4 regions of the Mesorhizobium sp. B2-3-5 genome follow, and region 1 is predicted to be linked to each of the others. Evidence: predicted binding sites of a transcription regulator. Region 1 holds the regulator's gene; each other region holds the start of a gene.
What was found. The regulator LexA, encoded in region 1, represses DNA repair genes until DNA is damaged. The targets are predictions, from matches to a motif close to TGTTCNNNNTGTGTTCNG.

Region 1 (4,972 bases):
TGATATCAGGCTATGCCAAACTCTTGCCGCCGACCGGTCCGGTGCGGCCGGACAGCTATGATTTCTCCTTCGACAGCTATTTCGCCGGCATCGGCGGCAGCGGGTTTTTTCTGGGCAATCCCAGGATTGTCAGTGCCGACGACGGCATGCCGCTTTCGGCTCGCCTGTCGTCGGCGGTGGAAAATGCCCGCCAATCCATCGCCGGCCGCATCACAGGTATCATCGGCGGCGCCGAGGGCGAGATCGCGGCGGCACTGATCGTCGGCGTGCGCGCCGGCATTCCCGACGAAATCAACGAGGCGATGCGGCGCACCGGCATCTATCACATCATATCCATTTCCGGATTGCATATGGCGCTGGTCGCCGGCACCGTCATGGGTCTGCTGCGCGGCGCCTTCGCGCTGTTTCCAGATTTTTCCGCACGAAGGCCGGTCAAGAAATACGCTGCCGCCGCAGCGCTCTTCTCGATCGCTGCCTATCTTGTCATTTCGGGCGTCGTCGTTGCCGCCGAACGCAGCTTCATCATGCTGGCGGTGATGCTGATCGCGGTTCTGTTCGATCGCGCGGCCCTGACCATGCGCAACCTGGCGATCTCGGCGATCGCTGTCATCCTGGTCTCGCCGCATGAAGTGGTCGGACCGAGCTTCCAGATGTCGTTCGCCGCGACCGCCGCCCTGGTTGGCGCCTATGCCGGTTGGGCGGATTATCGTGCGCGAAAAACGAGGCCGCCGTCGCCGAAGCTATCCCTGCCAGGGCTTCTGACACAAAAATTCCTGCTGACGACGGGTGGATTGGCTATGACCTCCATCATCGCCGGCAGCGCTACGACGCTGTTTGCCATTTGGCATTTCCAGCGTGTATCGCCGCTCAGCCTGTTCGTCAATCTGGCCGTCATGCCGATCGTATCGGTCGTGATGTTCCTGGCCGTCGCCAGCGCGTTGCTGATGCCGTTCGGCTTGGATGCGCCGTCCCTTTACCTGATGGGCAAGGCCCTGACGGCAATGATCGCAATATCTGCGTGGATATCGGAACGCTCTCCGGTAGATGCGGTCGGACTGATTTCGCAGCAGTCCGTGCTGCTGGTGACGGTCGCCCTGGTTATCGCGACGATGGCGACGACATGGCTGCGGCTCGCCGCACTCCCGTTCGCGCTTGCCGGCCTGTTGACGGTGTCGCATACGCGCACACCGGATGTGCTGATCTCGGAAGACGCGCGGCTGGTCGCGGTGCCGATCGGCGGTGGCGAACTCGCCGTCAGTCGGGCACGCCCGAACGAATTCACCGTCGACAACTGGAAACGCGCATTGGTATCCGAAAGCATCGTCGTGCCGGAGGTGTTCAACAAGACTGATGGGCAGTTCACCATTGCCGATGCCGTAAATCTGCCGCCGGGAGCACCGTTCTACTGCACCGACGGCGTCTGTCTCGCCAGGCACCCGTCCGGAGCGATCGTCGCGCATGTCGAAGACCGCAAAAACACCTGGAAGGCCTGCGGTTTCGCCGACGTGATCGTCGTCAACGACGCGACTGGCTATGACGCCTGCCATAACCCGCTGGTTCTCGTCGTCACCAAACGGCAACTCGCTCGCAACGGAAGTGCCGCGGTCTTCTTCGACCGCCAATCGGCGATCGGCCCGCCAACCGTCAACTTCGCCGTCGACAGGCCATACCGGCCCTGGCATGAACAGCGCAAATTCTCGCGCGAGGCGAGGGGGCTGCCGCCCTATAAAAAGCCTGACAATGCAAGCGCACCAATCCCTGCTCAGTAGCGCCTGATCAGCCCGACGAGCTTGCCTTGCACCTTGACCCTGTCCGGTCCGAAAATGCGGGTCTCGTAGGCCGGGTTGGCGGCTTCAAGGGCAATCGAAGCTCCCTTGCGGCGGAACCGTTTCAGGGTCGCTTCCTCTTCGTCGACCAGCGCCACGACGATCTCGCCCGGGCTCGCTGTATCGGCGTTGCGGATGATGACCGTGTCGCCATCGAAGATACCGGCCTCGATCATCGAGTCCCCCTTGACCTCCAGCGCATAGTGCTCGCCGCCCATGATCATGTCAGGCGGCACCGAGATCGAATGCGTCTGGTGCTGGATGGCATCGATCGGCACACCGGCGGCGATACGGCCCATCACCGGGATCGAGACCGCGGGAATCGCATCGTCGTCATTGCCGGCCGCGGGCAAGCGCGACGATGCCGGCTTGATCTGACGACCAAGGTTGCCCTGACCGAGGCTGCCCTGGATGACACTTGGCGAAAATTTCTTTGCGGCATTGAGGCCCGGCGCGATCGAATCCGGCAGCCTGAGCACTTCCAGTGCGCGCGCCCTGTTGGGCAGTCGGCGAATAAAGCCACGTTCCTCCAGCGCCGTGATCAGGCGGTGGATCCCCGACTTGGAGGCAAGATCAAGAGCCTCTTTCATCTCGTCGAAGGAGGGCGGGATGCCGCTTTCCTTGAGCCGTTCATGAATGAACATCAGCAGTTCATGTTGCTTGCGCGTCAGCATGGCGGCCCCCAAGGCATTGAACGAAGGGTCTGAATCGGAATCGAAAAACAAACCCAGAACAAACCCTATCTGTTCCAGTTGTGTTCCGCAACCGTTTAAAGTTTAGTGAATTTGTTAAGGGGTTCGAAATTTTTGCCGCCGGCAACAAACGGCAACCGACGATTTCCGCCGCCGACACACGCATTGAAATCGTTTTGGTTAATGGCCTGTGGCCCATCCCTTGTTGAGGTTTGGCTTCAGTCGTCTGAAAGGCGCACGGGGCGGATTTATGGAGTCGCCCAGTGTCATTCCAGCGGAACGAAACGAAACCAAAACGCCAACGTTCGCCAGCTCGCTTGGCGGATAGATCCATGCGTAAGCGTCGGGCGGCGCGGAAGCGCCGAAATCATCCGGAAACCGCTTTCAGGCTGCCGGCGCGTGCGGTGTAGTTGTTGGCGCCGCTATCTTCGCTGTGAACATAGACGTGCAGCGTGTAGCCGATATGCGCCGTCATCAATGCCTTTGCCCGCTCGACATCGCGATCGAGCGCCGCCTCCATGATCGCGGTGTGATGCTCGATCGCGATCGCCTCGCGCAGGGCGTCCATGGCCTCTCCATAGCCATGCTTGAGGCCGGCCGCCGCCCGCAATGTCGGCGCCAGGCCGAGAAAACGATGATGCCGCCGCAGCTGATCCGCGATCGTCGAACGGAATCGCGACAGCCAGTTGGACGTCGCAGCACTCAGCAGCGCCGCGTGAAACGCCTCGTGGCTCTCGTCCCACTGGTCGACGGCCGCGTCCGAGGGGTCGTCAACCGCGGTCTTGCAGCGCGAGAGCCGGTAATGCGCGGTGACAACGGCATCTTCCCATTGCCGGTCGCCTTTCTCCATCGATTCCACGAACAGGGGTATTTCGACGACCATTCTTGCCCGCGCCAGATCCTCGAGTTCGGCGCGCGACACGGGGGCGACGGCAAAGCCGCGATTGCTGATGGCGGTGACAAGGCGCTCGGCTTCAAGCCGAGACAATGCTTCACGCAGCGGCGTCCAGCCGACGCCATATGTGCCGCGCAGCGCACTCAGCTTGAGCGGCGCACCGGGCATGAGGCGCGTCGTCAGGATATCGCGCCGCAGCAGCTGATAGGCCGCCTCCGTCTTTGTGGAGTTATTCTGATCCTGCATCGCAGTCCGTCCATCGTCGGGCTTGGAAAATTATATATCATGGCGATGCATGGCAAGAATTATATATAATGTTTGACATGGACCGGCGGACTGACCATGATCGCCTGACGCGCCGTCCATAAGCGGCGCTAATCAAATCTGGGAGGAAATGATGTTGAAGTCGAAATGGCTGTCAGGATTGGCCCTGGCTGGCGCCTTGATGGTCAGCGCCGGCAGCGCCGCGGCAGATCAGATTCGTATCGGCATAGCCAATTTCGGAGAGCATCCGCAGTTGAATGCGGCCATAGCCGGCTTCAAGAAAGCGCTGGCGGACAATGGCTTCGTCGAGGGCAAGGACGTCGTCTACACCGAGAGCCACACCAATTTCGATGCATCGCTGGTGCCGCAGATGATCGCCAAGCTGCAGGCGGAGCAGCCCAAGCTGATCTACACCATCACCACGCCGGTCTCGCAGATCGCCAAGAAGGCGCTCGCAGGGTCCGGCATTCCGATCGTCTTTGCCGCGGTCACCGATCCGGTCGCGGCCAAGCTGGTGCCGTCATGGGACTCCGGAGACGAAGGCATGACCGGCGCCAGCGATCTGCAGGATGTCGCCGCGGTGATGGCCTTCACCAAGAAGCTGCTGCCGAACGCCAAGCGCTTTGGCGTGCCCTACAATCCAGGCGAGGCCAATGACGTTGCCCTGATCGAAAAGATCAAGGCGGCGGCACCCGCGGCCGGCTTCGAGGTCGTGGAGGTCGGCATCGACAACGTCAATGACATCCAGCAACGCATCGCTTCGCTCGCCGGCAAGGCCGACGTGATCTACGGCCCGGCTTCGAACCTGATCCAGCCGGCGATCGCCGCTGTCTCCGCAGCCGCCCGCCAGGCCGGTATCCCGGTCGTCAACTCCGATGACAGCGCGGTCCGCAACGGCACCGTACCGGCAAGCTTCGCGGTCAACTACACGCAGGTTGGCGTCAATGCCGGCAACATCGCCGCCGAAATCCTTAAGGGCAAGGATCCGAAGACGATCGCGCCGTCCCGCCCGGCTTACAAGGACCACATGGCAACGATCTCCCGCAAGGCGATGGCCGCGTTCGGCATCGAGATACCCGCTTCGATGGCCGATTGCGGCTGCATCGTCGACTGACGTTGGGCTGCAGCGGTGACGGCGTCGGCGCCGTCACCCTTCAGTTGTGGGAGGAACGATGCTCGAGATCCGATCCGCGCGCAAAGTGTTCTACAAGGGCCAGGCCGACGAGAAGGTCGCGCTGGACGGTCTCAACCTGTCGCTGGCCACGGGCGAGTTCGGTATCGTCATCGGCTCCAAT
Region 2 (4,972 bases), on a different contig from region 1:
GGGTGATCGCCGAGATCGCCACGGAAGGCGCACAGGTCACCGACGGGACGGTGCTTGCCCGCTTTGTCGAGGGCCAGAACGCGTAGGGCGCATTGCCGGCGCAAAAGAAAATGGCCGGGACGAACCCGGCCATTCCCTGCATCTCACTATCCGAGATTACTGCGCGATCGGCGCGTACTTGCCGTTATGCCACTGATTGATGTCGTAGCTGGCATTCTTGAGGTCGCCCTTCTCGTCGAAGGTGACTTCACCGACAACGGTGCTGATCGGCTGACCATTCTTCAACGCTTCGGCAACCTTGCCCGGATCGTCGCTGCCAGCGCGCTTGATGCCTTCGGCGAAAGCCTGGACCACGGCGTAGGAGAACAGCGTGAAGCCTTCCGGCACAAAGCCGCCGGCCTTGATCTTCTCGACGGCAGCCTTGGCTTCCGGCTTTGCCTGCGGATCCGATGGGAACACGAACATGGTGCCTTCGCCGGCCGGGCCGGCAACTTGCCAGAACTCCGGTGAAGCGATGGAGTCGGGCATGATCAGCTGGAACTTCAGGTTCTGCTCAGCCGACTGACGCAGGATCAGGCCGGCTTCGGGGTGATAGCCGCCGAAATAGACGACATCGGCCTTGAGGTCCTTCAGCTTGGTGACGAGGGCCGAATAGTCCTTCTCGCCGGGATTGATGGCGTCGTAGTACACTTCCTTGAGGCCGCCGGCATTCATGGTTGACTTGACGGCATCCGCCACGCCTTGGCCGTAAGCGCTCTTGTCGTGCAGGATGACGACGTTCTTGCCGGCATATTTCTTGGCGATCCACGGGCCGATGAAGGCGCCCTGCGCGTCGTCACGTGTGTACAGGCGCATGATTGTCGACCAACCCTTTTTGGCGGCGTCGTCCGTGAGCACCGGGTTCGAGGACGCCGGGCTCATCATCAGCGAGCCCGCTTCGGCATAGACAGCGGACGCCGGAATGCTCGAACCCGAGCAGGCGTGGCCGTCGATGAATTTGACGCCGTTGGCGACAATGCGGTTGGCGACCGACACAGCCTGTTTCGGGTCACACTGGTCGTCCTCGATGTCGAGCTTGATCATCGAGCCATTGACACCGCCCGCGGCGTTGATGGCGTCGGCGGCGGCCTGCGCGCCCTGCTTGAACTGATCGCCGATGGTGGCGAGCTGTCCGGTCATCGGACCGACCACGGCGAAAGTGATGTCGTCGGCGAGCGCAACCGGCGCACTCATCATCAGCCCGAAAATGGCCGCGCCCAAAATACTCATTCTTTTCATGACAATAGAACTCCTCCACTCGCGCGCGGCCGCCCCGGCCACGCTTCTTCCAGAGAGGCCGGACAATTTCATCCTTCATCGAACCTGTCTAGGCGCATTGACGTCACTCGATTGGGCCTGCATGGCCTCATCCACGCAAAAAGCCACGCCAGCCTTGTTCCGGCTGGTCGTGGCTTTTTTGCCTGTCGGCTGCTTCCCCAACGCCCCCGCGCCGCGAACCCCAACTTGGCCGTCCCTGTCTTCCTATCGGCCGTGATCTTGCCCGAAAGCCGGAGTCCGCTTTTGGTGATCATGGTCCGTCGCGCGGCTGGGCCTGTCGCGCCTGCCGCATTCTTGTTCTTGCCGTTCGACTGTCTGCGCAGCCTTTCCCTGTTCCGGCCCGGCCATCTTGCGCGGCCTTGGCCAATATCTCCCCGTCTGGCGGAAACTCAGTGCATGGTCATCCATTCGCGGGCTTCGCGTAGCGCCCTGGCGATCTCGACCTTCGACATGGCCGCAGACAGTTCCGAGCGCAGTTCCGCGGCGCGGGCCGAACCCTTGATGGCGGCGATGTTGAACCATTTGTGGGCGGCAACGACATCGGTCTCGCAATCGCGGCCGGTCGCGTACATCATGCCCAGTTCGAAAAGGATGTCGGCCTGGGCAGTTGCCCCCATGGCGCCGAAGCCTGCTTCAAGCATTTCAAAACGTGCCATTTTAGTCCCCTGTCTGGCTCCCGAGAGCTGCCTCCGTTCGTTGTCCGGGCCGCTCTTTCGATGCTTTCGAGAATGCCGCTCAGGCTTGAATCCGTCGTTAAATGGCGTGCTTAATTTGAGGAAAACAAAGCTAAAACAATAGGTAAACACGGAAATTCGTTAAGGATACGAAGCCAGCAATTCGGCTGGTTTTCGCCAAATTTGACGAAAATTCGCGGAGGCGGAATCAACACTCCGCTAACCACGGGAAGCAAACACGAAGCGCCGACCGTTTCATTTCCTCTCCGACGATCCGAATTCAGGCGTTTTCAGAATCCCAAAGTCTTCCGTTGCGGCACCGCTTTTGTTTTGGCGGGAGCTGGATTAGCTTACGTTTGCGTAAGCGGCAGACCGGCGAGGCGGAGCATCCGGCCGGCTATCCATAGGGAGGAAGAACATGTTTCGAAAAGTGAGCCTGGCCCTTGCAGCCACATTGATCATGGCGGGGACGGCATGGGCCGATCCGATCGAGGGCAACTGGAAGACGCAAGCCGGCGACACCGCGGCCATTTCAGGCGGCGATTCATTCTCCATCACGCTCAAGTCCGGCAAATATGCCGGCAAGACCATCGGGTCGCTCAAGGCGGCCGGCGACAGCAAATATGCCGGCAGCATCACCGATCCGGCAAACGACAGGACCTATTCGGGCAAGGCGACGTTATCGGGCACCTCGCTCAAGATGAGCGGTTGCGTGCTGGGCGGACTGATCTGCAAGAGCCAGACCTGGCACAAGCTCTGATCGACCATTTCCTTGTGATCTCAAGCGGGGCCTGGCAGGCCCCGTTTTCGTTTGATCGATACGCTGGCACTGGCGCTCGGATGCGCTGCCTGCTGCCGTCCGGATCGGCGGCGGCCAGACAAGATCCCGTCAATCAATTTGAACCGCAGATGAACGCCGGCATCAGAGCCGGTTCAGGGGCATCAGGGCATTCTCCCGCGCATTGAAGGAGACACCATCCGATGCTCGCCCGCCGCTTCACCATCGTCTGCCTGCTGATGAGCCTGTTTGGAATATTCTTCGCCATCCTCGTCGCCGAAGTGGGCCGTCCGGCCCGCTCCTGGGACGAAGCCACCAGATTCTGCCGCCTCGCCTGCCCGACCAACCTTCGCCATTGAAACCAGAGTATCCGGACCTCGAAAAGAAAAGCTCGGACATCATGGACCGTATCGCCGCCAACGCCCTCAAGACCCTTCGGCTTCTGCCGCGGGCGGCGCTCATCCTGATACTTCTGGCCGTCCCGGTCCTGGCCGTGCCGATGATGCGCGCCGATACCGGATCGACGATCGAGGCGCCAGCGCTGAAAAAGTCCGGCGTGGGGTTGGTCCTGCTGGTCAGCCTGCAGCGGGGATGAAGAAAAATGCCGCTTTGAGCGGCTTCAGCGGCAAGCCCCCTCCCAACCGCTCGTCCAAGTCTCTATATTGAGCCATGGAAAAGCGAATCTACCCCCAAGCCATCGAATCCGTCGTCATGCCGGAGCCTTTTGGCCGGCAAAGCTTTCACAGCGCCGAAAAAGCGGTCGCAGCACTGCAGATGCTTTACGACCGCAACACCAAATTCCTGCGCGATTCCTTCACCGCCCTTGCCGCCGGCGGCGACAGCAGCAAGCGCTACCGCGCCTTCTATCCCGAGATCGGCGTCACCACGAGTTCGTTCACCCAGGTGGACTCGCGCCAAGCCTACGGCCATATGCCGACGCCCGGCCATTTCGCCACCACGATTACCCAGCCGCGGCTGTTCGAGAATTACCTCGTCGAGCAGCTTCGCCTGATCATGCGCAATCACGGTGTGCCGGTGACGGTTTCGGAATCGACCACGCCGATCCCACTGCATTTCGCCTTCCTGGAGGGCGCCTATGTCGACGGCGCGGCGGCCGAACGCATCAAGCGGCCGATCCGCGACCTGTTCGACGTGCCGGACCTGGACGGCACCGACGATCAGATCGCCAACGGCACGTTCGAGGTCGCCTTCGGCGAGCCTCGGCCACTGGCGCCATTCACCGCGCAGCGCATCGATTATTCGTTGCACCGCATGACGCACTATACGGCCACCAGCCCGCAGCATTTCCAGAATTTCGTGCTGTTCACCAATTACCAGTTCTACATCGACGAGTTCGTCGCCCGCGCGCGCGACCTGATGGAGAACGGCGGCGGCGGCTATGTGGAATTCGTCGAGCCGGGCAATGTCGTGACCCGCGCCGGCACGGCAAGCGAGGGCACCCCACCCGCCCGCCTGCCGCAGATGCCTGCCTACCACCTGAAGAAGCCGAACCATGGCGGCATTACCATGGTCAATATCGGGGTTGGGCCTTCCAACGCCAAGACGATCACCGACCACATCGCGGTGCTGAGGCCGCATGCCTGGGTGATGCTTGGCCACTGTGCCGGGCTGCGCAACACCCAGGCGCTGGGCGACTATGTGCTGGCGCACGCCTATGTGCGCGAGGACCATGTGCTCGACGACGATCTTCCGGTGTGGGTGCCGATCCCGCCGCTGGCCGAAATCCAGGTCGCGCTCCAGGAAGCGGTTGCCGAGGTCACCGGCCTGTCCGGCTACGATTTGAAGCGCATCATGCGCACCGGCACGGTCGCCACCATCGACAATCGCAACTGGGAACTGCGTGACCAGCGTGGACCGGTGCAGCGCCTGTCGCAGTCGCGCGCCATCGCGCTCGACATGGAATCGGCGACGATCGCCGCCAATGGTTTCCGCTTCCGCGTCCCCTACGGCACGCTGCTGTGCGTTTCCGACAAGCCGCTGCATGGCGAGTTGAAGCTGCCCGGCATGGCGACCGAGTTCTATAAGCGCCAGGTGGCGCAGCATCTGACCATCGGTATCAGAGCGATGGAGAAGCTGGCCGAGATGCCGATGGAACGCTTGCATTCGCGCAAGCTGCGGAGTTTCTCGGAGACAGCGTTCCAGTAGGCGCCCGCGAGCCCGCCGCGAGGCAATTCGTCGTCTT
Region 3 (4,972 bases), on a different contig from region 1:
GAAGGCCGGGGCGTAGACCAGTCTGCCGGCTTCCGGGGCGTCGCCCCAGGCCAGCGCCTGCAGCGCCTCGCCCTGATACTCGCTCTCGAACTTCTCGGCGCGGGCGTGGCTGTAGCCGAAACGGCCGTAGTAGGCCGGATCGCCCAGCACGACGGCCAGCGTCTCGCCGGCATCCTTGAGCCGGATATGCGCCTCGCGGATCAGCGCGCCGCCAATGCCGCTGCCATGGAACGAAGGTTCCACCGCCAGCGGCGCCAGCGCCACGGCCGCGAAACGCTTGCCGCCGTTCTGCACGAACAGGCGCGAAAACAGGATGTGGCCAATGACTTGGCCGTCCTCTTCCGCCACCAGTTCGGCAACGGCATCGCCGCCGGTCACCAGCGCATCGACCAGCCCGGCTTCCGACTGCTGGCCGAAAGCGTGTTCCTCAACGAGGCGGATAGCCTCGCGATCCCGCGGCGTCGCCGCGCGTATCGACATCATGCTCATGAGAACTTCATTCCTTTTTCGATCTTGGCTCCGCGCAGGAATTCCGACGCGGCGGCGGGCCTTCCGCCCGCCCGTTGAACTTCGACCAGCCTGATCGCGCCTGTCCCGCAGGCGACCGTCAGACGGTCATCGAGAATTCCTCCCGACTCGCCCAAATCTTCCGAAAGCGATACGCCTTCAGACAGCGTCGAGCGGAGCAGTTTCAGCCGCTCAGGGCGGCCGCCAATGTCAATCTCGGACCAGGCGCCGGGAAAGGGCGACAGGCCACGAAGGTGGTTGTGGACCTCGGCCGCCGGCCGAGTCCAGTCCATGCGCGTCTCGGATTTATCGATTTTTCTGGCGTAAGTCACCCCTTCCGCCGCTTGCGCGGTAAATGTAAGGGTGTTCTTTTCCAGCCGGGCCAGCGCCTCCACCATCAGGGCAGCACCAACACACATCAACCGATCATGTAGATCGCCGGCTGTCATATCGGGGTCGATGGCGCATTTTTCAACCAATCCCACCGGTCCGGTGTCGAGCCCCTCCTCCATGCGCATCACCATCATGCCGGTCTCGCTGTCGCCAGCCATGATGGCGCGCTGGATGGGGGCAGCCCCCCGCCAGCGTGGCAAAAGCGATGCATGGCCGTTGATGCAGCCAAGCCGGGGCGCCTCCAGAACCGCCTTCGGCAGCAGCAATCCATAGGCGACCACCACGGCGACATCGGCCTGCAAAGCGCGGAAAGCAGCCTGTTCGGCCTCGTTCTTGAGGGATGTCGGCGCACGCACCGCGATGCGCAGCCGCTCGGCCTCGCGCTGCACCGGCGACGGCGTCAACTCCAGCCCACGCCGTCCGGCGGCACGCGGCGGCTGCGTATAGACGGCTGATATTTCATGCCCGGCCTCGGCGATGGCGCGCAACGTCGGCACCGAAAACTCCGGCGTGCCCATGAAGATGACGCGAAGGGGCATTTCCCCCTAGCCCACCAGCTTGCCCGGCGCCTTGTCCCTGGCGAGCTTTTTGAACTTTTTCACCACCATGTCGCGCTTCAGCTTCGAGATATGGTCGATGAACAGCACGCCGTTGAGGTGGTCGATCTCGTGCTGCAGGCAGGTCGCCATCAGTCCTTCGGCCTCCATCTCCTGCAGCTTGCCGTCGCGGTCAAGATATTTCACCCGCACGGAAGCCGGGCGTTCGACCTCGGCGTAATAGTCCGGGATCGACAGGCAGCCTTCCTCGTAGACGGAGCGCTGATCGGCGCTATCCAGGATCTCAGGATTGATGAAGATGTGCGGCGCCGGCGTTTCGTCTTCCTTGGCCAGGTCAATCACCAGCATGCGCAGCGGTTCGCCGACCTGGATTGCCGCCAGTCCGATACCGGGCGCGTCGTACATGGTCGCCAGCATGTCGTCGGCCAGCTTTTGCAAGGGCGCGTCGACGCGTTCCACCGGCTTGGAGACCTGGCGCAGGATTGGATCGGGAAGGATGATGAGCGGCTTGATCGGCATGGCGTTCCACCTAAGACCTCGCAGGAATGGCGTCAACCGGTGCGCCCGAGCCTCGTTCACGTTTTGATCTGTGCTATCAGGCCGAATCGGCTATGCTGTCCACATGAATGACCTGAGCACCATCCTTTCGGAGCCTGTCGCACGGCTTGGCGCCTCGACAATCACGCTCGGCCACGCGCTGGCCTTCGGCGCGTTGCTATTTTTCGGCCTGTTCGTGGCGCTCGTCGTTGCGCTGTGGCGGTCGGCCAAGGCGCGCGCGGTCGCCGCCGCGGAAGCTGCCGACCACGCCCGCGACGCCGAGGCGCGGATGGCCGGCATATTGCAGGCCCAGGCCGAAATGCAGGGGCGCATGGGCGCTATCGCCGAAGTGTTCGGCGCGCGTCAGGCGGAGCTGACGCAGTCGATCGGCCTGAGGCTTGACGCCATGACCGGCCGCCTCGGCCAGACCATGACCGAGCAGACCAAATCCACGCATGAGAGTCTGGCGAAGCTCCAGGAGCGGCTGGCCGTCATCGACACCGCGCAGGGCAACATCCAGTCGCTCGCCGGTCAGGTCGTGCAGTTGCAGGCCATCCTCTCCAACAAGCAGACGCGCGGCGCCTTTGGCCAGTCGCGCATGGAGGCGATCGTCGCCGACGGCCTGCCGCACGGCGCCTATGAATTCCAGGCGACGCTGTCGAACGGCAGCCGGCCCGATTGCCTGGTGAAGATGCCGAACGGCGCGCCGTCGCTGGCCATCGATGCCAAATTTCCGCTGGAGGCGTGGAATGCCATCCGCGCCGCCGATGGCGCCGACCTGCAGAAGGTCGCCGCCCAGGCCTTCCGCCGCGATATCGAAATCCACGTTCGCGATATTTCGGAAAAATACCTGATCCAGGGCGAGACGCAGGACACCGCCTTCATGTTCGTGCCGTCGGAATCGGTATTCGCCGAGATCCACGAGAATTTCGAGGCGGTGGTGCAAAGGGCGCATCGGGCCCGCGTCGTCATCGTGTCGCCGTCATTGCTGATGCTGTCGATCCAGGTCATCCAGGCAATCCTGAAGGATGCCCGCATGCGCGAGCAGGCGCATCTGATCCAGGGCGAAGTGATCCGCCTGATGGAGGATGTCGCGCGCGTCGACGAGCGGGTCCGCAAGCTGCAGACGCATTTCGGCCAATCAGCCAAGGACATCGACGATATTCTCGTCTCGACATCGAAGGTGACCAAGCGTGGCCAGAAGATCGAGGCGCTGGAGTTCGGCGCGCAGGCCGATGGCGATGCCGGCCCGGAGACGCCGTCACGGGCGCCGGCCGCGAAACTCGACCCCGGCCCGCGCGTTGCCGATTCGAAGACCGGGCAGCTCAGGCTGCGGGTCGTCGAAGGCGACGACTAAAGCAACTCCAGGAAAAGTGCGTAGCGGTTTTCCGTCCGGAATTGGGTAAGAACAAGAGGCCGAGCGGGTCAACCCAGTGAACGCCGAACCGCTCGAGGGCTGCACCCCCAGTAGGAGAACGGACCTAAACGGTAGCCATGATGATGTGCGCCTGGATTTTGGCGGCAACCTCGCCGTTGCCGTGCCTTTCGGCTATCGCCGATGCGGCATGGTCCGTGGCAGCATCCAGTTTCCCCGGATCACGAGCCTCGATTTCGGTGCGAAGAACCGTTCCCTGGCAATAGGCGACGGCCGGGATGCGCGGCGAGGATGCGCGGCTTTGTTCGGCTCGCGTCTCAATCACCACTTGGGAAAACCCGGCGTCCTCCAGCTCACTGCGGATGAGTGCCTTATCGTGGTAGCCGTGTGGCGTGCGTGCCAGAAAGCGCGGCGGATCGTCGGGAAAAATCCTTGCCAGCGCATTGGTCACATTATCGGCAAACACATTCTCCTCGATGCGATCCCAGACATTGAACAGAAAATACCCACCGGGTTTCAGGACCCGCTTGGCCTCGCGATAGGCAGACAGGCGGTTGGGGAAGAACATCGCGCCGAATTGGCAACAGACGAGATCGAAAGCCGCATTTTCAAACGGCAGCGCCAGCGCATCGGCCTGCCGCCACAGGATACGGCTGTCGGGAGCCTGTCGCGAAGCGGCATAATCGAGCATCGGCTGGTTGAGGTCGGTCACGACATAGCTTGCGCCAGGCGACAGTTTTGCCGCCAATGCGCGGGTGACGACCCCGGTGCCCGCCGCGACTTCCAGAACGGCGCTGGGCGACAAGGAGGCCGCTCGTCGTGCAAGGTCCGTGGCGAACGGCTCGAAAATCAACGGCACCATGTAGCGGTCGTAGTTTTCCGGAATCGAGCCGGAAAAGAGCTTGTCGGCTTCGTGCATGACGATCACCCACCATGTCTATGGCGCACAGCCTAGCACATGCTTGCAGGTCCTTGGACACGATTTCCGAAAAGAGCGGCTACCGCTCTTCCGCGATCGTGGTGACCTTGAATTCCGGCAGCCAGTGCAGGGCCGAGCGATGCCATTTCTGTTGTGTCGGGACGAGATCCTCGCGTTGCCGCGCGGTTCCCGCCCTGATCCCATACACCTTCGGACCGTCGCCGACCGACGTCGCGTAAAGATGCGAACCGCAGTCGCCGCAGAAAGCCTGGGCGCGCTTGGCGCCGCTCTCTCCGGTCTTGATATAGATCTTCGGCGCGCCCCTGGTGATCCGGTAGTGATCCTCGGTCGCGGGAACGGTCACGCGAAAGGCCGTGCCGGTCAGTTTCTGGCAATCCGTGCAGTGGCAGATCGAGGTCTTCTCCGGGTCGACCTCCGCTTCATAGGTGATGGCGCCGCAATGGCACCCGCCGTCGATCTTCATGTTCGTTCCTCCAGAAATTCCCCCGAATTTTAGCGGCGGGAGCTCGCCGAGCCAATGGCGCAGCGCTAGTCCAGGGCCTAATCGGACGCCGCCTCGATCCTCTTGCGCCGCTGCTCCCAGGTGCCGGTGGTCTGCGGTTTGACGAACAGCCGCGTGATCTCCGGCATCTCCTTCTTCAGCCGCGCCTCGATGCGTTCGAC
Region 4 (4,972 bases), on a different contig from region 1:
TCGGCGTCGGTCATGATGATGACGCGGTCGTAGCGCAGATCCTCGTCGCGATACTTGGAGCGCGTGCCGCAGCCGAGCGCTTGGATCAGGTCCGATATCTGCTGGTTGGCGGCCAGCTTGTCATTGCCGGCGCTGGCGACATTGAGGATCTTGCCGCGCAACGGCAGCACTGCCTGGCTGGCACGGTCGCGCGCCTGCTTGGCCGAGCCACCGGCCGAGTCGCCTTCGACGATGAAGAGTTCCGCGCCGGCGGCGGCGTTCTGCGTGCAGTCGGCGAGTTTGCCCGGCAGGCGCAGCTTGCGCACCGCGCTCTTGCGCGACACTTCCTTTTCCTGGCGGCGGCGTACGCGCTCGTCGGCGCGAGCGATCACCCATTCGAGCAGCTTCGAGGCTTCCTGCGGGTTGTCGGCCAGCCAATGGTCGAAGGGATCGCGGATCGCGGTCTCGACGATCCGGATCGCCTCGATCGTCGCCAGCCTGTCCTTGGTCTGGCCAACGAATTCCGGTTCGCGGATGAATACCGAAAGCATGCCTGCCGCCGAGATCATGACGTCTTCCGAGGTGACGATCGAGGCGCGTTTGTTACCGACAAGATCGGCATAGGCGCGCAGGCCGCGCGTCAGCACGTTACGGAAGCCGGCCTCGTGGGTGCCGCCTTCGCCGGTCGGAATGGTGTTGCAGTAGGAATTGATGAAGCCGTCGCCGCCGAACCAGGTCACCGCCCATTCGAGTGAGCCGTGGCCGCCTTGCCTGTCGCTCTTGCCGGCGAAGATTTCCCGCGTCACCTGGAATTCGTCGCCGAGCGACGCCTTGAGGTAGTCCTTGAGGCCGCCAGGGAAATGGAATTCCGCCTTGGCCGGTGTCTGATCCTTTTCCTTGATCAGCGAGGGGTCGCAGGTCCAGCGGATCTCGACACCGCCGAACAGGTAGGCTTTCGAACGCGTCATGCGGTAGAGCCGCGCCGGTTCAAATGCCGCGCCCTTGCCGAAGATCTGCTCGTCGGGATGGAAGCGGATCCTGGTGCCGCGCCGGTTGTGGACTTCACCGAGATGCTCAAGGCCGCTCACCGGGATGCCGCGTGAAAAACGCTGGCGGTAGAGCTGGCGGCCACGCGCGACTTCGACCTCGAGATGGTCCGACAGCGCGTTGACGACGGAAACGCCGACGCCATGCAGGCCGCCTGAGGTCTCATAGACCTTCGAGTCGAACTTGCCGCCCGAATGCAGCGTGGTCATGATCACTTCGAGCGCGGGCTTCTTGTATTTCGGGTGCAGGTCGACCGGAATGCCGCGGCCATTGTCGGTGACGGTGAGAAAGCCATCGGCCGAGAGTTCGACATCAATGAAGGTGGCGTGGCCGGCAACCGCCTCGTCCATTGAGTTGTCGATGACTTCGGCGAACAGGTGGTGCATCGCCTTGTCGTCGGTGCCGCCAATATACATGCCGGGCCGGCGACGCACCGGCTCCAGGCCTTCGAGCACCTCGATATCGGCGGCGCTGTAACCCTCGCTGCCGTCCTTGGAAGCCGCCGGGCGTTTTGCCGCCTGCACCAGCGGATCCGCCGGGCGCGCGGACGCCCGAACCGGCTGCGGCTGCTTGTCCATATTGGCGAAGAGATCGTTGTTGTCGTCCATGCCTGCCATAGAGTCCGATGCTTCGAATCACCCGTCGATACTGCCACGCTTTTCAGCGCCAAGCGACGGAGGTTCCTGTTACGTTCGGGGGTCTGGCCCCTCTTATCCTAAAACCATTCGATAACCAAGCGGCCGGAAATAGATCAAATGCGGCCGTGCAGGATACCTGATTCTTTAACAATGCCGCCTAGCGTGAGCCCAACATAACAAGAAACTGCGGGCATCAGGGGTTTCGGCGTGAAGGGCAAGGCCATAACGATGATCGGCATCGCCGCCGTTTTCGGCGCGATCTCGATCTTTGCCGCGGATTTCTGGGTCAAGAGCCAGGCCAAGGCCGATGCCGGGGAAAAGACGGCATCGATCGCCGCTCCAACCCCGCCCAGGATTGAATTCAAAACCATCGTCGTGGCGAACGCGCCGTTGCGTTACGGCATGGAGATCGACCGTGCCAAGCTCAGCGAAATCCCGTGGCCGCAGGATTCCCTGCCGCAGGGCGCTTTTGCCACCATCGACGGATTGCTCGGCGAAGGCGGCCGCGTGGTGCTGACGCCGATCGAGGTCAACGAGCCGGTGCTGCTGGCCAAGCTGTCGGGACCGAACGGCCGTGCGACGCTCTCCAACATGCTTGCGCCAGGAATGCGGGCCGTCACCATCCGCACCGACGAGATCGCCGGCGTCGGCGGCTTCGTCACGCCGGGCGACCGGGTCGATGTCGTGCTGACACGCGATGCCGGCGCAATCCAGGAAGTGGCCAAGAATGCCCAAGGAGCTGCTGGTTCGACCGTCACCTCCGAGATTGTCGTCGCCGATGCCAAGGTGCTCAGCGTCGGCCAGGGCGCCGACGAGCGTCAGACGACGCCGCAGGTGGCCAATTCCGTGACCATCCAGGTGACGACCGATGGCGCGCAGAAAGTGGCGCTTGCCCGCACCGTCGGCACGTTGTCGCTGTCGCTGCGGTCGGCCAGAGAAGGCGGTGACGGCAATGGCGGCGTCACCACCATTTCCTCCTTCGGCGGATCGGTGGCATCCAAGGCCGAGGCAGCGGCCGGCTCGCTGTTCGACGCGGTGGCCAAGGAGCCCGAGAAGCCGAAATTCAAGACGGTCATCGTGACACGCGGCACACAGGCCGAGGAATATCAGGTTCCTTCGCGGGACCAGAAATAAAGGCCGGTGGGGACCGGACGGGACGGACAATGTTGATGCGTACGCTATATCGAATGACGGCTCGGCGGCACTTCGTGCGCGCCTTGGCGATGGTCGTCTCGCTGGCCGCGAGCGGAGTGCTCGCTTTATCCGGCGCTGCCAGGGCGGACAACGATGTCGTCCACGTCTCGTCGACCAGGAATGCATCGATCAAGGTCGCCAAGGGCAAGCCCAAGACGATCATGACGAGTGCCGCTTTCTACCAGATCGTGATCGGCGATCCGGAGATCGCCAACGTCAACCCACTGACCGACAAGTCTTTCTACGTGCTCGGCAACAATCTCGGCACCACCGGTATCGCGCTGTTCGACGACAAGAAGCAACTGGTCGGCACCATCGACATCGAGGTGACGCTCGACACCGACCAACTGGCGAGCACGATCCGCGCCAGCGTGCCGGATGCCAAGATCAAGGTCGGCTCGGCCAATGGCCGTGTCGTGCTGTCGGGCGAGGCGGATGACGCGGTCGCCGCCGAAAAGGCAAACAAGATCGCCACCCGCTTCTCCGGCAAGGAAGAAGTGATCAACTCGGTCAACATCTCATCGTCGCAGCAGGTCCAGCTCAACGTCCGTTTCGTCGAGATCAACCGCCAGGCAGGCCAGGATCTCGGCGCCAAATACAGCGCCAACTTTGCCTACGGCTTTGGTGGGCGCGATGTTTCGCTCAAACCCGATACGGTGCCGGCGGCAGGAACCGGTGAAGCCATCGGCCGGCTGCTGTCCAACGGCGTCTCGATCGACATCGCCATCAAGGCCCTGGAAGAGCGCGGCCTTGCCCGACGCCTCGCGGAACCAAACCTTATTGCTCGGTCCGGCGAGACGGCGAGCTTCCTGGCCGGCGGCGAATTTCCGATCCCGGTTTCGGAGGACAATGGCAAGATCTCGGTCAGCTACAAGAAATATGGCGTCAGCCTCGACTTCACGCCGACCGTGCTCAAGGACGGGCTGGTGAGCCTCGACATCGCGCCGGAAGTGTCCTCCATCGATGCGTCGGCCTCCTACAATATCGGCAACATTTCGGTGCCCGGTTTCATCGTTCGCCGCGCCAAGACGTCGGTCGACCTGAAGAACGGCCAGAGCTTCATGATCGCTGGGCTGCTGCAGTCGCAGAACGACATCACCACCTCTCGCATTCCAGGCCTCGGCAAGATGCCGGTGCTCGGACCGCTGTTCTCGTCTAAATCATATCAGCGGCGCGAGACAGACCTCGTCATCATCGTCACGCCCTATCTGGTCAAGCCCGTCGATCCGTCGAAGAAGATGGCCGGGCCGACGGACGGCACTCAACCGGCCAGCAACGTCGACTACTTTCTCAACAACACCGAGGAGGTGAAGGGGGCGAACAACGGCCGTGCGCTGGCGTTGGCCGATGGCAGCGCCGCGCGGACGGCCACCACGGTCGGTCATTTCCTAGACCTGCCGAAGGATTGAAGCGATGCGTGTGATCCTGAGAGCAGGCATCGTGTTGCTTCTTGCCGGCATCGCCGCCGGCTGCACCAGCGACGACTATGTGCGCAGCGAAGGTCCGACGACAGGCGCCGGCGAAGCGCAGGCCGCCAACACGGTCATGCAGATGGTCGATCCGTGGAAGTACGGTGTCCAGAACACCCGACTCCTCGTGCCGGCCAAGCGCGGTGATGCCGCGCCCGTCACATCCGATCAGGCGGCTGGCGCGAAGACGGCGCAGACAAGCACAAGTAACTGATTCCGGCGGGCAACTGATCCAGGCGGCGATCGACTTCACAGGCGGCAAGAATGGCAAACGGCATCAAGACCAAGAAGATCCTGCTCGTGTCGACGGACGGGACCTTCGTGCAGGACACGCGCACCGCATTCGCCGCCTCCGAGATCATCCAGCTCTCGACGGTGGAAAAGAATGTCACCGAACTGCGCGGCGAGATCCAGGAAACCGACTTCGGCGCCATCATCGTCGATATGGACGCGGCGAAGCTGGAGGAGATCGAATCGCTGCAGCGCGTCATGCGCAGACTGGAGGGCAAGGCCCCAGTGGTCGTCGTCACCCAGGAGTTCAACGCCGCCGTCGTCCGCATCCTGGTGCAGCTCAAGGTCGCGGACTTTCTCGTCAAGCCGATCACCACGGCCGACCTGGTGCGCTCGGTCGTGCGGGCCCTGCAA

Region 2: a site for LexA is predicted at 2,094-2,111, ahead of FJ958_RS30635 (sel1 repeat family protein). Genes of this name have one in related genera too.
Region 3: a site for LexA is predicted at 2,030-2,047, ahead of FJ958_RS15315 (DNA recombination protein RmuC). Genes of this name have one in related genera too.
Region 4: a site for LexA is predicted at 1,705-1,722, ahead of parE (DNA topoisomerase IV subunit B). Genes of this name have one in related genera too.

What each region holds. Positions count from the first base shown of each region.
Region 1 is NZ_VFVX01000002.1:202,771-207,742, reverse strand. Features, by position in the region: gene FJ958_RS03825 (ComEC/Rec2 family competence protein) at 1-1,769, shown strand, start outside; gene lexA (transcriptional repressor LexA) at 1,763-2,500, opposite strand; gene FJ958_RS03815 (GntR family transcriptional regulator) at 2,886-3,659, opposite strand; gene FJ958_RS03810 (ABC transporter substrate-binding protein) at 3,811-4,791, shown strand; gene FJ958_RS03805 (ABC transporter ATP-binding protein) at 4,850-4,972, shown strand, end outside.
Region 2 is NZ_VFVX01000061.1:12,226-17,197, forward strand. Features, by position in the region: gene FJ958_RS30625 (acetyl/propionyl/methylcrotonyl-CoA carboxylase subunit alpha) at 1-86, shown strand, start outside; gene FJ958_RS30630 (branched-chain amino acid ABC transporter substrate-binding protein) at 157-1,278, opposite strand; gene FJ958_RS30635 (sel1 repeat family protein) at 1,707-1,973, opposite strand; gene FJ958_RS30640 (DUF2147 domain-containing protein) at 2,410-2,751, shown strand; gene FJ958_RS31755 (hypothetical protein) at 2,973-3,128, shown strand; gene FJ958_RS30645 (hypothetical protein) at 3,170-3,364, shown strand; gene FJ958_RS30650 (AMP nucleosidase) at 3,481-4,935, shown strand.
Region 3 is NZ_VFVX01000011.1:100,756-105,727, forward strand. Features, by position in the region: gene FJ958_RS15300 (N-acetyltransferase) at 1-489, opposite strand, end outside; gene fmt (methionyl-tRNA formyltransferase) at 486-1,439, opposite strand; gene def (peptide deformylase) at 1,446-1,976, opposite strand; gene FJ958_RS15315 (DNA recombination protein RmuC) at 2,080-3,351, shown strand; gene FJ958_RS15320 (class I SAM-dependent methyltransferase) at 3,476-4,288, opposite strand; gene FJ958_RS15325 (GFA family protein) at 4,368-4,772, opposite strand; gene FJ958_RS15330 (cation diffusion facilitator family transporter) at 4,850-4,972, opposite strand, start outside.
Region 4 is NZ_VFVX01000004.1:236,939-241,910, forward strand. Features, by position in the region: gene parE (DNA topoisomerase IV subunit B) at 1-1,634, opposite strand, end outside; gene cpaB (Flp pilus assembly protein CpaB) at 1,872-2,798, shown strand; gene FJ958_RS07620 (type II and III secretion system protein family protein) at 2,828-4,267, shown strand; gene FJ958_RS07625 (hypothetical protein) at 4,272-4,541, shown strand; gene FJ958_RS07630 (CpaE family protein) at 4,592-4,972, shown strand, end outside.